Regions from separate parts of the Thalassotalea psychrophila genome, predicted to be linked through region 1. Evidence: predicted binding sites of a transcription regulator. Region 1 holds the regulator's gene; the other holds the start of a gene.
What was found. The regulator NrdR, encoded in region 1, represses ribonucleotide reductase genes. The targets are predictions, from matches to a motif close to AAACACNANATNTNGTGTTT.
Positions count from the first base shown of each region.

Region 2: nrdG (anaerobic ribonucleoside-triphosphate reductase activating protein) is a predicted target of NrdR. The motif match lies at 4,356-4,375, and genes of this name have one in related genera.

Region 1 is NZ_CP134145.1:3,626,116-3,634,292, forward strand. It holds gene ribBA (bifunctional 3,4-dihydroxy-2-butanone-4-phosphate synthase/GTP cyclohydrolase II) at 1-178, opposite strand, end outside; gene RGQ13_RS14880 (riboflavin synthase) at 185-853, opposite strand; gene ribD (bifunctional diaminohydroxyphosphoribosylaminopyrimidine deaminase/5-amino-6-(5-phosphoribosylamino)uracil reductase RibD) at 876-2,018, opposite strand; gene nrdR (transcriptional regulator NrdR) at 2,030-2,485, opposite strand; gene glyA (serine hydroxymethyltransferase) at 2,572-3,828, opposite strand; gene fdx (ISC system 2Fe-2S type ferredoxin) at 4,028-4,366, opposite strand; gene hscA (Fe-S protein assembly chaperone HscA) at 4,369-6,234, opposite strand; gene hscB (co-chaperone HscB) at 6,267-6,791, opposite strand; gene iscA (iron-sulfur cluster assembly protein IscA) at 6,816-7,139, opposite strand; gene iscU (Fe-S cluster assembly scaffold IscU) at 7,149-7,529, opposite strand; gene RGQ13_RS14925 (IscS subfamily cysteine desulfurase) at 7,590-8,177, opposite strand, start outside.
Region 2 is NZ_CP134145.1:2,888,991-2,897,167, forward strand. It holds gene RGQ13_RS11790 (SMC family ATPase) at 1-1,130, opposite strand, end outside; gene RGQ13_RS11795 (exonuclease SbcCD subunit D) at 1,130-2,323, opposite strand; gene RGQ13_RS11800 (DUF2235 domain-containing protein) at 2,439-4,031, opposite strand; gene nrdG (anaerobic ribonucleoside-triphosphate reductase activating protein) at 4,405-4,881, shown strand; gene nrdD (anaerobic ribonucleoside-triphosphate reductase) at 4,868-6,715, shown strand; gene RGQ13_RS11815 (hypothetical protein) at 6,798-7,592, shown strand; gene pyrD (quinone-dependent dihydroorotate dehydrogenase) at 7,657-8,177, opposite strand, start outside.

The DNA.
Region 1 (8,177 bases):
TAGGCATACAAATTAAGCCTCGGCCATGAGTCGCCATAAAGTTGATTGCATCAGGCGTAACTTTTTCAGCCGCCATGATAAAATCACCTTCATTTTCACGATCTTCATCATCCATCAAGATAACCATTTTACCAAGTGCAATATCGTTGATAATTTCTTGTGGTGTATTTAATTTCATTCTTTATTAACCTTTTATAAAACCGCTACGCAATAGCAGTTCTTTGCTTATGCCAGTGTTAGCCGGTGCTGTACTTTCTTGCTCTTGGCAAAATAATAATCGTTCAATATAACGAGCAATTAAATCTACTTCTAGATTAACCACTTGCCCTACTTGGTATGTACTAATAATAGTTTGTTCTGTGGTATGCGGCACAATAGTTAAACGAAAACGGTTATTTTCAATTGAGTTAACCGTTAAGCTAATACCATCAACGGTTATTGAACCTTTCTCTGCCACATACTGTTTTAATGAGTCAGCTAACTCAATCCAATACTCAATTGAATTCCCGACATGTTTAATTGAAATAATTTTACCAGTACCATCAACATGGCCACTAACCATATGACCACCAAAGCGTGTAGTTGGTAACATAGCTTTTTCGAGATTCACTTTAGTGCCAGAGCCATAATTGGCAAAGCCGGTGCGAGTTAGTGTTTCAGTCGATACATCAGCACTGTAACTTGCGCCATCGAAATCTACTACAGTTAAACAAATGCCATTAGTGGCAATGGAGTCACCAAGCTTTACATCAGCTAAATCTAGGTTACCGCTGGCAATTACTACTCTTGCGCCAGAAGCGTTTAAGTTAATTGCTTTTACTTGGCCAATGGCCTCTACAATCCCGGTAAACATTAATTTTAACCTTCAGTGAAATTTATTTATTAACAGTCGCAGTGATTTTAATATCAGCGCCTATCATTCGTACATCTTCGATGCTTAATTGTATCGCATCTTGTAAATGAGTTAATTGCTCAATATCAAACAAGCCTTGAGAGTTTTCACCCATCAATTTTGGCGCTTGATATAATACCAGTTCATCAACTAAGGCTTGTGCTAAAAATGCTCCTGCCAAGCGAGCGCCACTCTCAACCCATAAGGTATTTAAACCAAGTTCTGCAAGTTTACTTATTAAATCAGTTAGATCAGCTTTACCTGATCGCTCTTTAACTTGTATCTGTTTAACAAAGTGCGGCCATTGTTGGCCATTTTCAAGTTTTGTGCGAACTAAAATTATAGGAGATTTTTGATCGAATAAAGCTAATGTTGGTGTTAAGCGATTTTGGCTATCAATTATAACCCGAACAGGCTGCCTAACATCAGTTTCTTTTAGGTCATTTGCAATAAAACCTAGCTCGTTATAACGCACATTCAATTTGGCATTATCAATAATAACGGTATCTGCACCGCTTATGATCGCACAACTTTTCGCGCGATAACGTTGTACATCTTGGCGAGCTTCCTTACCTGTGATCCATTTGCTTTCGCCATTTGCCATCGCAGTTTTACCATCTAGGCTTGAGGCCATTTTACAACGTACAAGTGGCTTGTCAGTACTCATGAGTTTAATAAAGCCTGGATTCAAACCTTTCGCCGCACTTTCTAGAACTGCAACTTCAGTGGTTATACCTGCATTTTCTAACATGGTAATACCGCGACCAGAGACTAACGGATTAGGATCTTGCATACCGATCACAACATGTTTAACACCAGCAGTAATTAACCCTTTTGCACATGGAGGCGTTCGGCCAAAATGGCTACATGGCTCTAATGTAACAAAGGCAGTAGCATCTTTTGCTTTATCGCCAGCTTGCTTTAAGGCATTAACTTCTGCATGCCCTTCACCAGCTTTTTGATGCCAACCTTCACCAATAACTTCACCATCTTTAACTAAGACACAACCAACGGCTGGGTTAGGTGATGTTGTATACTCACCTTTTTTAGCCAGAGCAATGGCTCTAAGCATGTAATGCTCATTTAATTGTTGCCTTTTGGCCTTAGATATTTGCGGCGTTTGCATGTAACGTAATCCTATTCGTCATCGCCTAAACGAGCAATTTCTTCACCAAATTCGCGAATATCTTCAAAAGATCGATATACTGAAGCAAAGCGCACATAAGCGACTTTATCAAGTGACTTAAGAACATCCATAATAAGATTGCCTAGCATTTCGCTTGAAATTTCACGCTCTCCTGTAGCTCTCAACTGCGACTTTAATTTGTTAATCGCTAATTCGGTGCTTTCGGTGCTTACAGGACGTTTTTCTAATGCTCTAAGTAAACCGTTACGTAATTTATCTTCATTAAACGGTTCTCTGGAGCCATCGCGTTTGATGATCCTTGGCATGACTAGTTCAGCAGACTCAAAAGTAGTATATCGCTCTTTACAATCTAAACATTCTCGACGACGCCTTACTTGATGGCCGTCAGAAACGAGCCTTGAATCAATCACTTTAGTATCTGTTGCTGAACAAAATGGACAATACATAAAATTCCTAGAATTTTTATTAAATTAAACAAAAAAGCCGCATATAGCGGCTATTTTAATCTAATTTTCAGTAATTTACTAAATGATTATGCGTAAACAGGAAAACGAGAACAAAGCTCGATCACATTCTTACGAACAGTAGTAATTGTATCTTCATTAGATAAATCATCAAGAATGTCACAAATCCAACCAGTTAATGCTGCGGTTTCTGCTGCGCCAAAACCACGACGAGATATAGCAGGAGTACCTAAACGTAGACCAGAGGTAACAAAAGGAGAACGCGGGTCATTTGGAACCGAGTTTTTGTTTACGGTGATATAAGCTCTACCAAGAGCAGCATCAGCATCTTTACCGGTAATGTCTTTATCAATTAAGTCTAATAAAAATAAGTGGTTTTCAGTACCGTTGGATACTACTTTATAACCGCGTTCTTGTAATACCGTAACCATTGTTTTGGCATTATCTAAAACTTTTTGTTGATATTCTTTAAACTCTGGCTGCAATGCTTCTTTAAATGCAACCGCTTTAGCCGCAATAATGTGCATTAATGGGCCACCTTGGCCACCTGGGAAAACTGCTGAGTTTAATTTTTTCTCAATAGCTTCGTCATTACAACCAGAAATAATTAAACCACCACGAGGGCCCGCTAAAGTTTTATGTGTTGTTGTAGTAACAACGTGTGCATGCGGTACAGGGTTAGGATATAAGCCCGCAGCAATAAGACCTGCAACATGAGCCATATCAACCATAAAGTAGGCATCTACTTTGTCAGCGATTTCACGCATTCTTGCCCAATCAACAATACCAGAAAATGCAGAAAAACCACCGATAATCATTTCAGGCTTGTGTTCTAACGCTAAACGTTCAAGTTCTTCGTAGTCAATATCGCCAGTTTCTGGGTTAAGGCCATATTGAAATGCTTCGTAAGATTTACCAGAAAAATTAACATGTGAACCATGAGTTAAGTGACCACCATGAGCTAAGCTCATGCCTAACACTTTTCCGCCAGGTTTAACTAGTGCTTGAAATACCGCAGCGTTTGCCTGTGAACCAGCATGTGGCTGTACGTTTGCATAAGTTGCGCCAAACAACTCTTTAGCACGGTCGATGGCTAATTGCTCAGCAATATCAACGTATTCACAACCACCGTAATAACGCTTCCCAGGGTAACCTTCAGCGTATTTATTTGTTAATTGAGAACCTTGAGCTTCAAGAACGCGCGGGCTACAATAGTTTTCAGAAGCAATTAATTCAATGTGCTCTTCTTGACGAACAACTTCATTACTCATTGCTTGATATAATTCAGGATCAAAATCAGCAATATTCATATTACGTTTAAGCATTGGTTTTCCTCAGTCAACATTTATGTACTAGCGATACTAGTTAGAATTTTTAATGGCAGTATTTTGCCTTAACAGTGAGCAGTTGTATATTAATTTTGCAGCTTGTTACAAACAATTTATTTATAAGATATTGTTTATCGCTGTTTAGGCACATTATAGAAACAAAAAAGGACCTTAAGGCCCTTTCTAAATATTAAATCTAATGATTTTCACTCACCATATTAACGGTGTACTTGGGTATTTCAACCACCAAATCTTCATCGGTAATAATAGCCTGACAACCTAAGCGAGATTCAGGCTCTAAGCCCCAAGCTTTATCAAGCATGTCATCTTCTAGTTCATCACTTTCATCAAGTGAATCAAAACCTTCACGAATGATCATATGACATGTGGTACAAGCACACACTTTTTCACAAGCATGTTCAACACCAATGTTATTTTTAAGTGCTACATTTAAAACTGTTTCGCCAGCGTCAGCTTCTACAACTAAACCGTCTGGACATAATTCTTCGTTTGGAAGAAAGATAATTTGTGGCATGATTAAACCTCGTCTACCGAATGACCAGCTAAAGCAGTACGAATTGAAGAATCCATACGACGTTCAGCAAAAGTCGCTGTAACTTTATCAACCGCCGCTATTGCAACTTCTATTGCTGCAATATTTGACGTTTGACTAATTGTAAGTAAGTTAGAAAGAGCAGAATTTATTTCCGCAAGTTCTTGCTCTGTAAGTAATCGTTCACCATCTGCACCGATGGCAGCAGTAACGCTTTCAAATACACGGGCCGCTTCTACTTGTTGCTCTTTCAGCATACGCGCATCCATATCTTCTTTAGCATTACTCATTGAATCTTTTAACATGGTGATAATGTCATTTTCATCAAGTCCAAATGAAGGCTTCACTTCAATAGAAGACTCGACACCTGTTGATTTTTCCATGGCGCTAACACTTAATAAACCATCCGCATCAACCTTAAATGTTACGCGAATATGCGCAGCTCCGGCAGTCACCGCCGGAATACCTCTTAATTCAAATCGCGCTAATGAGCGACAATCTTCAACTAATTCACGTTCGCCTTGCAACACATGAATCGCCATAGCTGTTTGACCATCTTTAAAGGTGGTAAATTCTTGCGCTTTAGCAACCGGAATTGTAGTGTTACGCGAAATAACCTTCTCGACCAAACCTCCCATGGTTTCTAAGCCAAGAGATAAAGGAATAACATCAAGCAATAACATGTCACTGTCAGGTTTGTTACCAGCTAAAACATCGGCCTGAATAGCAGCGCCAATAGCAACCACTTTATCAGGATCAATTGAGGTTAATGGTGCACGGTTAAAGTAGTTACCCACTTCAGTTCTAACTAGAGGCACACGTGTAGAGCCGCCAACCATAATGACTTCATTAACATCAGCAATGGTAACTTCGGCATCTTTTAATGAACGACGACAAGCACGCAATGTTTTTGCGACCAAAGGTTTAATTAATTGGTTGAAGGTTTCTCGTGTTAACTGACAAGAAAAGTCATCTCCTGACTCTAAGGTTAAATTAACACCAACCTCTTCTTTATCAGTAAGTTGTTCTTTGGCGGTACAAGCTTGCTGTAACACTTGTCGCTCCATTGAATTTGATAAAGGACGCTGCAAGTTTGCTTGTTCAAGAATATGGTCAACTAATACCAAATCAAAATCATCGCCACCTAAGGCAGAATCACCGCCGGTAGCTAACACTTCAAAGACACCTTTAGCTAAACGCAATACTGAGATATCAAAGGTACCGCCACCTAAATCAAATACAGCAATAATGCCTTCTTGACCGCTATCTAAACCATAAGCAACTGCTGCAGCTGTTGGTTCGTTCAATAAACGCAAAACATTAACGCCAGCAATGGTTGCTGCATCTTTAGTACTTTGACGTTGGGCATCATCAAAATAAGCTGGCACAGTAATAACCACGCCTTCTAAGTCGCCGCCTAAAGATTGCTTAGCTCGTTCAACTAGAGTTGATAAAATTTCAGCAGATACTTGCACTGGATTCATTGGCCCACGACGAGTATTTAACGATGGGTGTGAATCTTCACCACAAAACTGGTAAGGCAACGCTGGGTATTTAGTATTAATATCAGTTAATGAACGTCCCATTAGGCGTTTAACTGAAACAATAGTATTTTCAGGGTCGTTTATCGCGTGAGTTTTAGCTGCATCGCCGACTAAAACAGCATTGTTTTGATAGCTAACAATTGAAGGTAAAATATCATTGCCTTGCGAATCAGTTAGCGTTTCTGCTAAACCACTTTTAACACTTGCCACTAAGGAGTTAGTAGTACCTAAATCGATACCTGCAGCTAATCGGTGTTGATGCGGAACAGTACTTTGTCCAGGTTCAGCAATTTGTAATAGAGCCATGTATATATATCTTTTGTGATTAATTTTTTAACTTAGTCAAGTAAATCGTCTTCAATACGATCCAACTCGATTTGTAATTTTTGATAGAACTTTAATTTACGTATCAGTTCACTCGCACTTACATTATCTGTTTGGCTATCCGTCGCTAGTAATCGTTCAACTTGTTGCCACAAATGTTGAGCCTGTACATCTAAAGTTTCTTGTGCTGAAAATATTGCGGAGTCTACATCGCTAGCATGAGCAATGTCACCAAGCATTTCTCGCAGTTCCATTTGCTCCATTAAGAAGCTTACGTCACCAAAAGACTCTTGCTCTAAAGGAAGTTCTGTACCGCGTAATTTTAACAGATATTCACCGCGTAATATCGGTTGTTTCAACGTTTGAAATGCGTCATTTATCTCAGCAGATTTTTGCACTGCTAATAATTGTTCTTGTGAAGAAGAGTGAGCAAAGCGGTCTGGATGGACCGCTTTTTGTAACGTTTGATAAGTAACAGACAGCTCGCTTAAATCGAGATTAAATTTAGCGTCGAGGCCAAATAATTGGTAGTAGTTCAAGGTGTTGCCCGCTAGTTAAATAAGTTAAACGTTAAAGCTTTCGCCACAACCACATTCGCCCTTGGCGTTAGGGTTGGTAAATTTGAAGCCTTCGTTCAAACCTTCTTTAACAAAATCTAGTTGTGTACCGTCAATATGTACTAAGCTTTTGCCGTCAACAATAATATTTACATCATCAAAGTTAAATACTTCATCATCGACATTTAGCTCATCGACAAATTCCAACACATAGGCTAAACCTGAACAACCAGTTGTTTTAACACCTAAACGTAAACCTAAGCCTTTACCACGATTATCTAAAAACGATCTAACACGTTCAGTAGCTGCTGGAGTCATTGAAATTGCCATATTCTTTACCTAGTCTTGTTTTGCTTTATAATCTTCAATCGCTGCTTTAATAGCGTCTTCAGCTAAAATAGAGCAATGAATTTTTACTGGCGGTAAAGCTAATTCTTCTGCAATAGCTGTGTTTTTAATCTCAGCTGCTTCATCAATAGATTTGCCTTTTACCCACTCAGTAACTAATGAGCTAGAAGCAATAGCTGAGCCACAGCCGTATGTTTTAAACTTAGCATCTTCGATAATACCGTTATCATCAATTTTAAGTTGTAGTTTCATAACATCACCACACGCAGGTGCGCCAACCATACCGGTTGCAATTTGAGGATCATTTTTGTCAAATGAACCTACGTTACGTGGATTTTCATAATGATCGATTACTTTTTCGCTATAAGCCATAATTTGCCCCTAAATTCTGTAATTGCACTAGTTGCCCTATGCTACTAGTGCCAAGCGCGACTAGTGTCCTGCCCACTCTACTGTGTCTAAGTCGATACCGTCTTGAAACATTTCCCAAAGCGGTGACATCTCACGTAAGTGGTTTATTGATTTTTGAATAAGCTCTATTGCGTAATCAATTTCTTCAGTGGTAGTAAAACGACCAAAACTGAAACGAATTGAGCTGTGCGCCATTTCATCATTTAAGCCTAATGCACGTAGTACATATGAAGGCTCTAAACTCGCAGAGGTACATGCTGAGCCAGATGAAACTGCTAAGTCTTTTAATGCCATTATTAATGATTCGCCTTCAACGAAATTGAAGCTGATATTTAAGTTACCTTGGTAACGTTTATCTGAATCACCATTAATGAATACTTGCTCCATGTCTTTAACGCCTTCCCATAAACGGTTGCGCATTGCTGTTACATGAGCTAAATCTTGTGACATTTCTTCTTTGGCAATTCGACAAGCTTCACCAAAACCAACGATTTGGTGTGTCGCAAGTGTACCGCTGCGCATACCACGTTCATGGCCACCACCGTGCATTTGTGCTTCTAAACGAATGCGTGGTTTACGACGCACGTATAAAGCACCAATGCCTTTAGG
Region 2 (8,177 bases), 740 kb from region 1:
AGACCAGATAATGTTTGTGTATAGCCTTGTAAGGTAATGTCTTGATTAACTAACTGATCGCGTTGCTGATATTTTTCAGTTGTTAGTTCTAATTGTTTCGATGCTTGTTCAAGGTTTAAAGCTAATTGTTGTTTAGTTTGCAGGGCTGTTTGATATTGTGTTTCGTTATTTTTAAAATCAACTTGCCCTTGCTGTAATGCATGATATTTAGGGGCAATTATCCCTGCCTGTTTTGCTAAGGTTAATTGCTCGCGTTTGTGCTCAACATTGTCTTTGCGCAGAGTATGCTCGGCTAAACTTTGTTGCTTTTGTGTTTTATTGGCAAATAATTTAGCTAGTGTTTGTGCAGCTTCTACGTTGTTATGGCTAAGTTGGCGTTTTTCATCTACCGCAAGTTTGGCCACATTTAATTCATCCTGCTTAGATTTAGCCGTTGTGACTGCGGCAATTAAATTTTCTTTGCCATCAACAAAAACTTCATTGAGCGCTTCAGTTATTTGATCTTTAAATCGAGCATATTCGCGTTCAATATTCCCTGCTTGGTTTTTTAATAATTGTTCAATACGCTGGAAAATTTCGGTTTGAAACAGGGTAGATAAAATGGCTTGCCGCTCAGTAGAATTAGCCAGCAGTAACTCTCTAAATTTACCTTGCGGTAATACCATTACCTGCCTGAATTGCTGGGCTGATAGGCCAACAATTAGTTTAATTTGCTCGTTGGCGTCTTTTACCTTTTTAGTAACCAAGGTTTGTTCTTCGCCATCAGCTAATATTTTTATTAAATGTGCTTCTGACTTCTGCTCAGTATAGCCGTCTCCGCGTTTGGCTTTTCGCTGCTGGGTGGGAATACGAGTAATTCGATAAAGTTGATCTCTTATTGAAAAGTCGAGGCTTAATTCGGTTAACGTTTCATCAGCAGCATTGTCTGACCGTACGCCCATGTCTTTTCTATCTTCATCGGTAGTTTCGCCATACAAGGCATAACAAACTGCATGTAAAATAGATGACTTACCCGCACCAGTTGGTCCATCAATTAGAAATAAAGGATTATCGCCTAATTCAGAAAAATCGATTGTTTCGGTCTTGGCAAAGGGGCCAAAGGCTTGAATGCTGAGTTTATGGAGTTTCATTATTCGTCCTCCATACTAGTACGAGCATCGGTAATAGTGGTTTGCAATATAGCAATTTGCTCTTTTGATAATTCAGTATTCATAACTTGGCTGAAAAAGTCGGTAAACACTTCTTCTTCACTGCGCTGGTTAGCGCTTGAAGATGCTGTGTTTTGGCTTAATTTGCTGCCACTTTGCAGATCAAAATTAGTGCGTTCTATTTGCAATACGTTAGGATAAACGGTTCGAAGTCGGCCCATAGGATCTAATATTACTTGCGTGTCGGTAAGCTTTGCTAATAAATAATCATCATTGGCTGTTTCTGTACTTTTTAAATTGGCTCTACCCTGCTCTATTAGCTCTTCTAGCGTGCCTTCTATCACTCGTAAATCATGCTTTGCAGTTAACGGTAAATGTTGTTGAGTTTTAAAGCCTTTAGCGTCCATTTCAACTAAAGTAACGCCCTTTTTTTGTTTGTATTCAGAAAACGAGTACTTAAGCAATGAACCACTATAACGGATATGCTGCTCACCTTTGTACTGCGGTGCATGCAAATGTCCTAATGCAACATAATCAAAATCAGTTAATGGTTGCCATGATACTCGATCAGCGCCGCCTATCGATAACGGTCGTTCAGAGTCTGATTCACTGGCGCCATCAATAAAACAATGGCTGAGTAATACTGCAGGTTGCTCTGGAAAATTAGCCGCTTTGTCGGCTAATATTTTATTAGCCGCAAAAGTATGTGCTTGATCATAGGTTTTTATCTCTATTCCCTGTTCGACTGTATTAAATGCTTCACGTACTTCTACAGGGTCATGATAAGGAATGCCGTAAAATGTCACCGGCCCCGTTTCACTATTAATAACAATTCCTTGTTCAATTTCACTTAAATCAGCAAGAATATGTAAGCCTGCTTTTTGCATTTGCTTGGCGCCAAAACGTAAGCGTTTAGCGCTGTCGTGGTTACCACTGATCATAATGATTGGAATAGCTAATGCTTCCATACTTCTAATAAACTTATTTAATGCATCAACCGCTTCACTTGGCGGTACAGAGCGATCAAAAATATCTCCGGACACCACTAAAGCGTCTATTTTATGATCTTCGGCATACTGCTTAATTTGCTTTAATACAAAAAGCTGATCGTCAAGTAATGAGATGTTTTGAAATAACCGGCCAATGTGCCAGTCTGATGTATGGATAAAACGCATTGAATCCCTAAAGGTGTGAGTCTTTTGTAGTTATAATAAAGATGTAAAAGTGCTACGTTCAAAGTAAGGCATGTTATTAAATTTCTCAATAACATTTTGCCATTATTTTAGTTATTTATTTTACCCTAGTAATGGTTAATTCAATATAGCCTTTGTTGTTTTCATAAAAACTCCAAGCATCATTAGCAAAACAATATAAATAGCCAGGGTAATTTATCAACAATGGCTTATTAGCTTGGTGATCTGCCAGTTGCAAATATTGATGTGGAATAGCACTACCATCATGCTTGACCACTTGTTGATAATCATTATTATGCTTAACAGCTAATTTATTATGGGTTTGTCCGCTGTCGTTTGCTATCGCACTAATTAACGCAAACCAAGGTTTGTTTTCTACTCGTTTACTAGCAAAAAAATCTGTAGAAGTATTGTCACTAAAGCGTTTAATTAACGACTCAAACTTTCCTAAAAAGCTTGAGGTTGCACGAATTAAATCTCCTGCAGTGCGTTGATTATTCCGCTCAGTACCAAGCCAATCACAGCTCTCACTACCATCTTGCCATTGACCATTAGCACTAAATACATATTCATGGCCTTGTGCTAAATATACCGAAGTTCTATTCCATCGACACTTCGCATATACCTGTACTGTTGTGCTTTCATCAAGGGCAAGAATTTGTGTCGGATAATAGGGCTCATGCTCTATTGGTGATATACGCTGTCGAATAAACGCACTCGGATGAAACTGCAGTGAATTAGCTCTAATTAATGCCGGTATATTTCTTGGCCGAGAGCGTAATTTAGAAAATGCTCCTTTGAATGAGTTATGCAAAACCCCCACAGGGTTGGCTGTAATTAAACCTTCAATATCATGTCGATACTCTAAACCAAAAACTTTGCTTTGTTCTATCATCCATTGCAATGCACCGTTTGATAAATCACAGTCTTGGTAACCTCCCCCTACATCAGAATGTACACCTGGAAACCATAACTCTACTGCGTCATTGTGTTCAACGGCATTACTCCAACGGGTAACGGTAAAACTGGTTCGTTTTTCATCTATAGCCATAGCGTGACGAGCGTGTTTAATATGCTCAGCCAATTTAGTGTCATGAAATTGCCATGCTTCTTTGCGATCTAATAAATTGATGATCTCTAAATCATCCGGAATACCTAAAGCTCCGACTGTATCCCAAACGCCTAAAAAGGAAATTGGGATAGGCCCTTTATTATGAAAAAACTGCCAATGAGCTTTAGCCCAACTATTTTGTGGCAGTTTATCTTTGTAGCCACGCTTAAACGCGGTATCGACTCGCTGCCAACTATCTTTAGCCGAAATATCTTGCAGATCTAACAGGCCCTTACCTAAAAAACCGGCTAAGCTTCTTGCAGAAAAAGCTCCGCGAGAAAAACCAAATAAGAAAACTTCATCACCTTCTTTATAATTTAAACCTAACCAATGATAAGCACTGGTGATATGACGGTTTATACCTAAGCCAAGGGCACCACCAAGAAACTCATCAATAAAACCAATTTCTTCACCGCCGACGCCTGGATGATAAAAAACTTTTTGTATAACCGCTGAATTGTTTGCGCTTGCATTGATAGAGTTTTTTAAACGATAAACATTGGTTGGCGAGGTGACACCGTTTTCTTCTTGCTCAGGGTTATTCCACGTACCATCAAAACAAATAATTAAACGCTTCATATTGCTTCCTTGCTGATATTAAATTCTAGTAGGATCTGTTGAACAAAATTTGTACCGCAAAGATCAACAGCCCACAGTTAAATTTAGCTGAAAAATGCAAGTTTGTGAACTAAATGACGCTTATCAGGTATATTTTCCCAACCTCAATTTAACATCCTATACACCTTTATTGATTAGCCTTTACAGCATTAAATTACGACTTATTACACTTTATTTCTTGCACTGTTTTTTATTAATCAGCTTTAGATTAAATAATATCCCCTAATTAATTTGGGGATATTAAAACCATAAAACTTTGATCTAGATCAAACTTTACCACCACACAAACACTATATAGTGTGTTTAACAACAATAACAACACAATATATAGTTTATGACTTTTAATTGCCTACCGCCAACAATAGTGTTCCAGGAAGTGCCAAATGAGATCAGTTTATGCTTTAGCATTACTGGTTGCCAAGTAGGTTGCAAGGGTTGTCACAGCACTGAGCTTTGGAATAAAAACTTTGGCCAACAGTTAACCAACACAAATTTTCAACAATGGATTAACAAGTACCAAGGGCTAATTTCTACAGTGTTATTCATGGGCGGAGAATGGCAAAAAAATGCTCTTATAGAGAAGCTCATTTTAGCCCAAAAACAGGGATTGAAAACCTGTCTATATACTGGCGAAAATATTGTTGATGAGCAAATAAGTAAGCATTTAAATTATGCAAAAATTGGAAAATGGGATCCTGACAGGGGTGGTTTAAACAACCCTGATACAAATCAACAATTCATTGATTTAACCGCAGGTAACACCTTAAATCATCTATTTATAAAAGAAGGAATACAACATGTTGCGGCTTAGCGAAGAACAAATTAATAATAAAACAGCTTACATTGAAGAGTATTTTGCAGCTAAAAATGCTGCCGATGGCTCTAAAATGGATGCCAACGCCAATGTTACACAAAAAAATATTGCCACTTTAGAGGCTGAACTACTAAAAGATTGCTACGTGCAAATTAATCGTTCATTGGTAAAAAATAAAATCAGTGAAATTTTTGATGCCGATTTAGCCGAAGAATATAAACGACAAATTGAAGATCATGAAATTTATGTTCATGATGAAACCAGCATTAAGCCGTATTGCACATCAATTAGTATGTACCCATTTTTACTTGATGGTTTAACGAAACTTGGCGGTGAGTCAAAAGCACCAAAACATATTGAGTCGTTTTGTGGTTCATTTGTTAACTTGATTTTTGCTATATCCGCACAATTTGCAGGTGCAGTAGCGTCGGTGGAGTTTTTAACTTATTTTGATTATTTCGCCCGTAAAGAATTTGGTGATAACTACCTAGACAATCATAGCAAATCGATTGAGAACCACTTACAGCATGTTGTTTATGCATTAAACCAACCAGCCGCGGCACGTGGTTACCAAAGTGTGTTTTGGAATATTTCAATATTTGATCAATTTTATTTTCAATCAATGTTTGAAGACTTTGTTTTCCCTGACTTTTCTAAACCAAGTTGGGACAGCGTAGATAAATTGCAGAATTTCTTTTTAACTTGGATAAACAGTGAGCGAGAAAAAGCAGTACTTACCTTCCCTGTTATCACCGCAGCTATGCTTACCGAAAATGGTGAATGTAAAGATAAAGACTTCGCTTACAACCTAGCCAAAGAAAAAGCTATGGGTAATTCATTCTTTATGTATTTGTCTGATAGTCCAGATTCATTAGCGTCATGTTGCCGTTTGCGTAACGAAATAACTGATAATACATTCTCCTTTACGTTAGGTGCTGGTGGCGTTGCAACAGGCTCGATAAACGTAATTACGATGAATATGAATCGTTTGATTCAAGATGGTCGTGATCTAAAAACCGAAATTGAAAAAATTCAAAAATATCAGGTCGCTTATCGAAAAATAATGGAAGACTACTTGGCTCAGGGCGCATTAAGCGTATACGACGCAGGCTTTATCACCTTAGACAAGCAGTTTTTAACTATTGGCATTAATGGCATGGCAGAAGCTGCAGAGTATAAAGGCATAACGGTTAGCAATAACCAAGAATACAAAGACTTTGTTAGTAAACATTTGCAGGTTATTTTTAAAGCCAATCAAGAGGCGAAAAAACAATTTGGCTATATGTTTAATACTGAATTTGTACCAGCAGAAAACCTAGGCGTTAAAAATGCAAAATGGGATGCTAAAGATGGTTACCTCACTAAGCGTGATTGCTACAACTCGTATTTCTACTTAGTCGAGGATGACAGCAGTAATCACTTAGATAAGTTTGTATTGCATGGTAAAGAGATCAACCAATACCTTGATGGCGGCTCTGCCTTGCATCTGAATTTAGATGAAAGTTTGTCGGCAGAGGCATATGTAAAACTGTTTAATGTAGCAGCCAAAACCGGCTGTAACTATTTTTGTGTGAACGTGAAAATTACTATTTGTAATGAATGTGAGCATATAGATAAACGAACTCTTCACTCTTGTAGCAAGTGTGGAAGTGAAGATGTAGATTATGGCACAAGAGTAATTGGTTATTTAAAGCGAGTTTCTTCTTTTTCAAATGATAGACAAAAAGAGCATGGCTTGCGTCATTACCAACGGTTACAAAGCGAACGAGTATATAAAGAAAGAATGTTGCAGCAACAGGTACAAGAGCAGTCTAATTTAGAGCTGGTTTAGTTAAAGCAAGGCAGTGTAATATGTATTTATTGATGTTACTCTGCCCTATCATCTTTAATCTATTTTAGAATTATTTACTGTCATGCTATCCAACCTATTTAAAACCAGTCCATTACTTGATAACGCCACAAAAAATTGGATATTAGACACCTTTTCCTGGGCGTTGAGAGAGTTTGATTTAAACGTATTTAAACAAGACTCTCAGCTAATATTGCCAATACATGAATTCTATCCTGGTAAAGTAAACAGCATAGAAGAAATGGCGCAATCGGTATTTGAGCACACCTTGAAGTATGCCGGCATGCAACACTGGCCAATTAAATTGGTAAGGCCAGATAACTATCAACAAAGCCCTATGGCCAAGCTAAGTTTTACTGACGGCATGCGCGGCTCACAAAGTCAGATAGTTAATAGTGACTACAGTGAGAATAATAATGCCACGATTTTAGTCAGTTATAACCCGTCACAAATTAACCAACCTCAAGATTTGGTCGCCTCATTTGCGCAAGCCTTTGCTTCAATTTTGGTCGCACAACGTGGTGTATTACCACCTGGAGGTGAAGAGTTTGTTCCACAAGCAGTTGATCTGCTAGCTTGTTTCATGGGGTTTGGGGTGATGTTTGCTAACACCGCTTATCAATTTAAAGGTGGCTGTGGTAGTTGTTATAACAAGTATGCCAATAGAGAAGTGGCATTACCTGAGCAGGAAATGCTTTATTGTTTGGCGCTGTTTACGACATTAAAAGAAATTCCAGCAAAACAAGTAGCTACTCATTTAAAATCACATTTGCGCAGTGATTTTAAAAAAGCGATGAAAGAAATAAAATCAGATCTTCAACAGCCAAACAACTCTGCTTTGCTAATAGATCAAATATAACAAAACTAGGGTCAGAGTCAGGTTATTACACAATAACCTGACTCTGACCCTAGTTTATCTGTTTTTAGATTGCGTCGACGATGTCTTTGATAAGTTTAGGGCCTTCGTAAATAAAGCCAGTATAAATTTGTACTAAGCTAGCGCCTGCGGCCAGTTTTTCTTGGGCAGCTTCAACACTGTTAATACCGCCAACACCAATGATAGGCATTTTTCCATCAAGCTCTTTGGCTAATAGCTTTATAACTTCTGTACTTTTATCTTGAACAGGTAAACCACTTAAACCGCCCATTTCGCTGCCATGTTCTAAGTTTTCTACGCCTTCACGACTTAATGTGGTGTTAGTCGCAATAACACCATCAATTTCATTGGCTAACAAGCATTCTGCTATGCCAGCAATTTCTTCTGCTGTTGAGTCAGGAGCTATTTTAACGGTAATAGGTACGTATTTCCCGTGTTTAGCAGCAAGTGCTGTTTGCTCGGCCTTTAACGCGCTTAAAAGGTTATTAAGGGCGTCTCCGTACTGTAGATCACGTAAGCCAGGAGTATTTGGTGATGAAATATTTACAGTAATGTAGGTGGCATGCT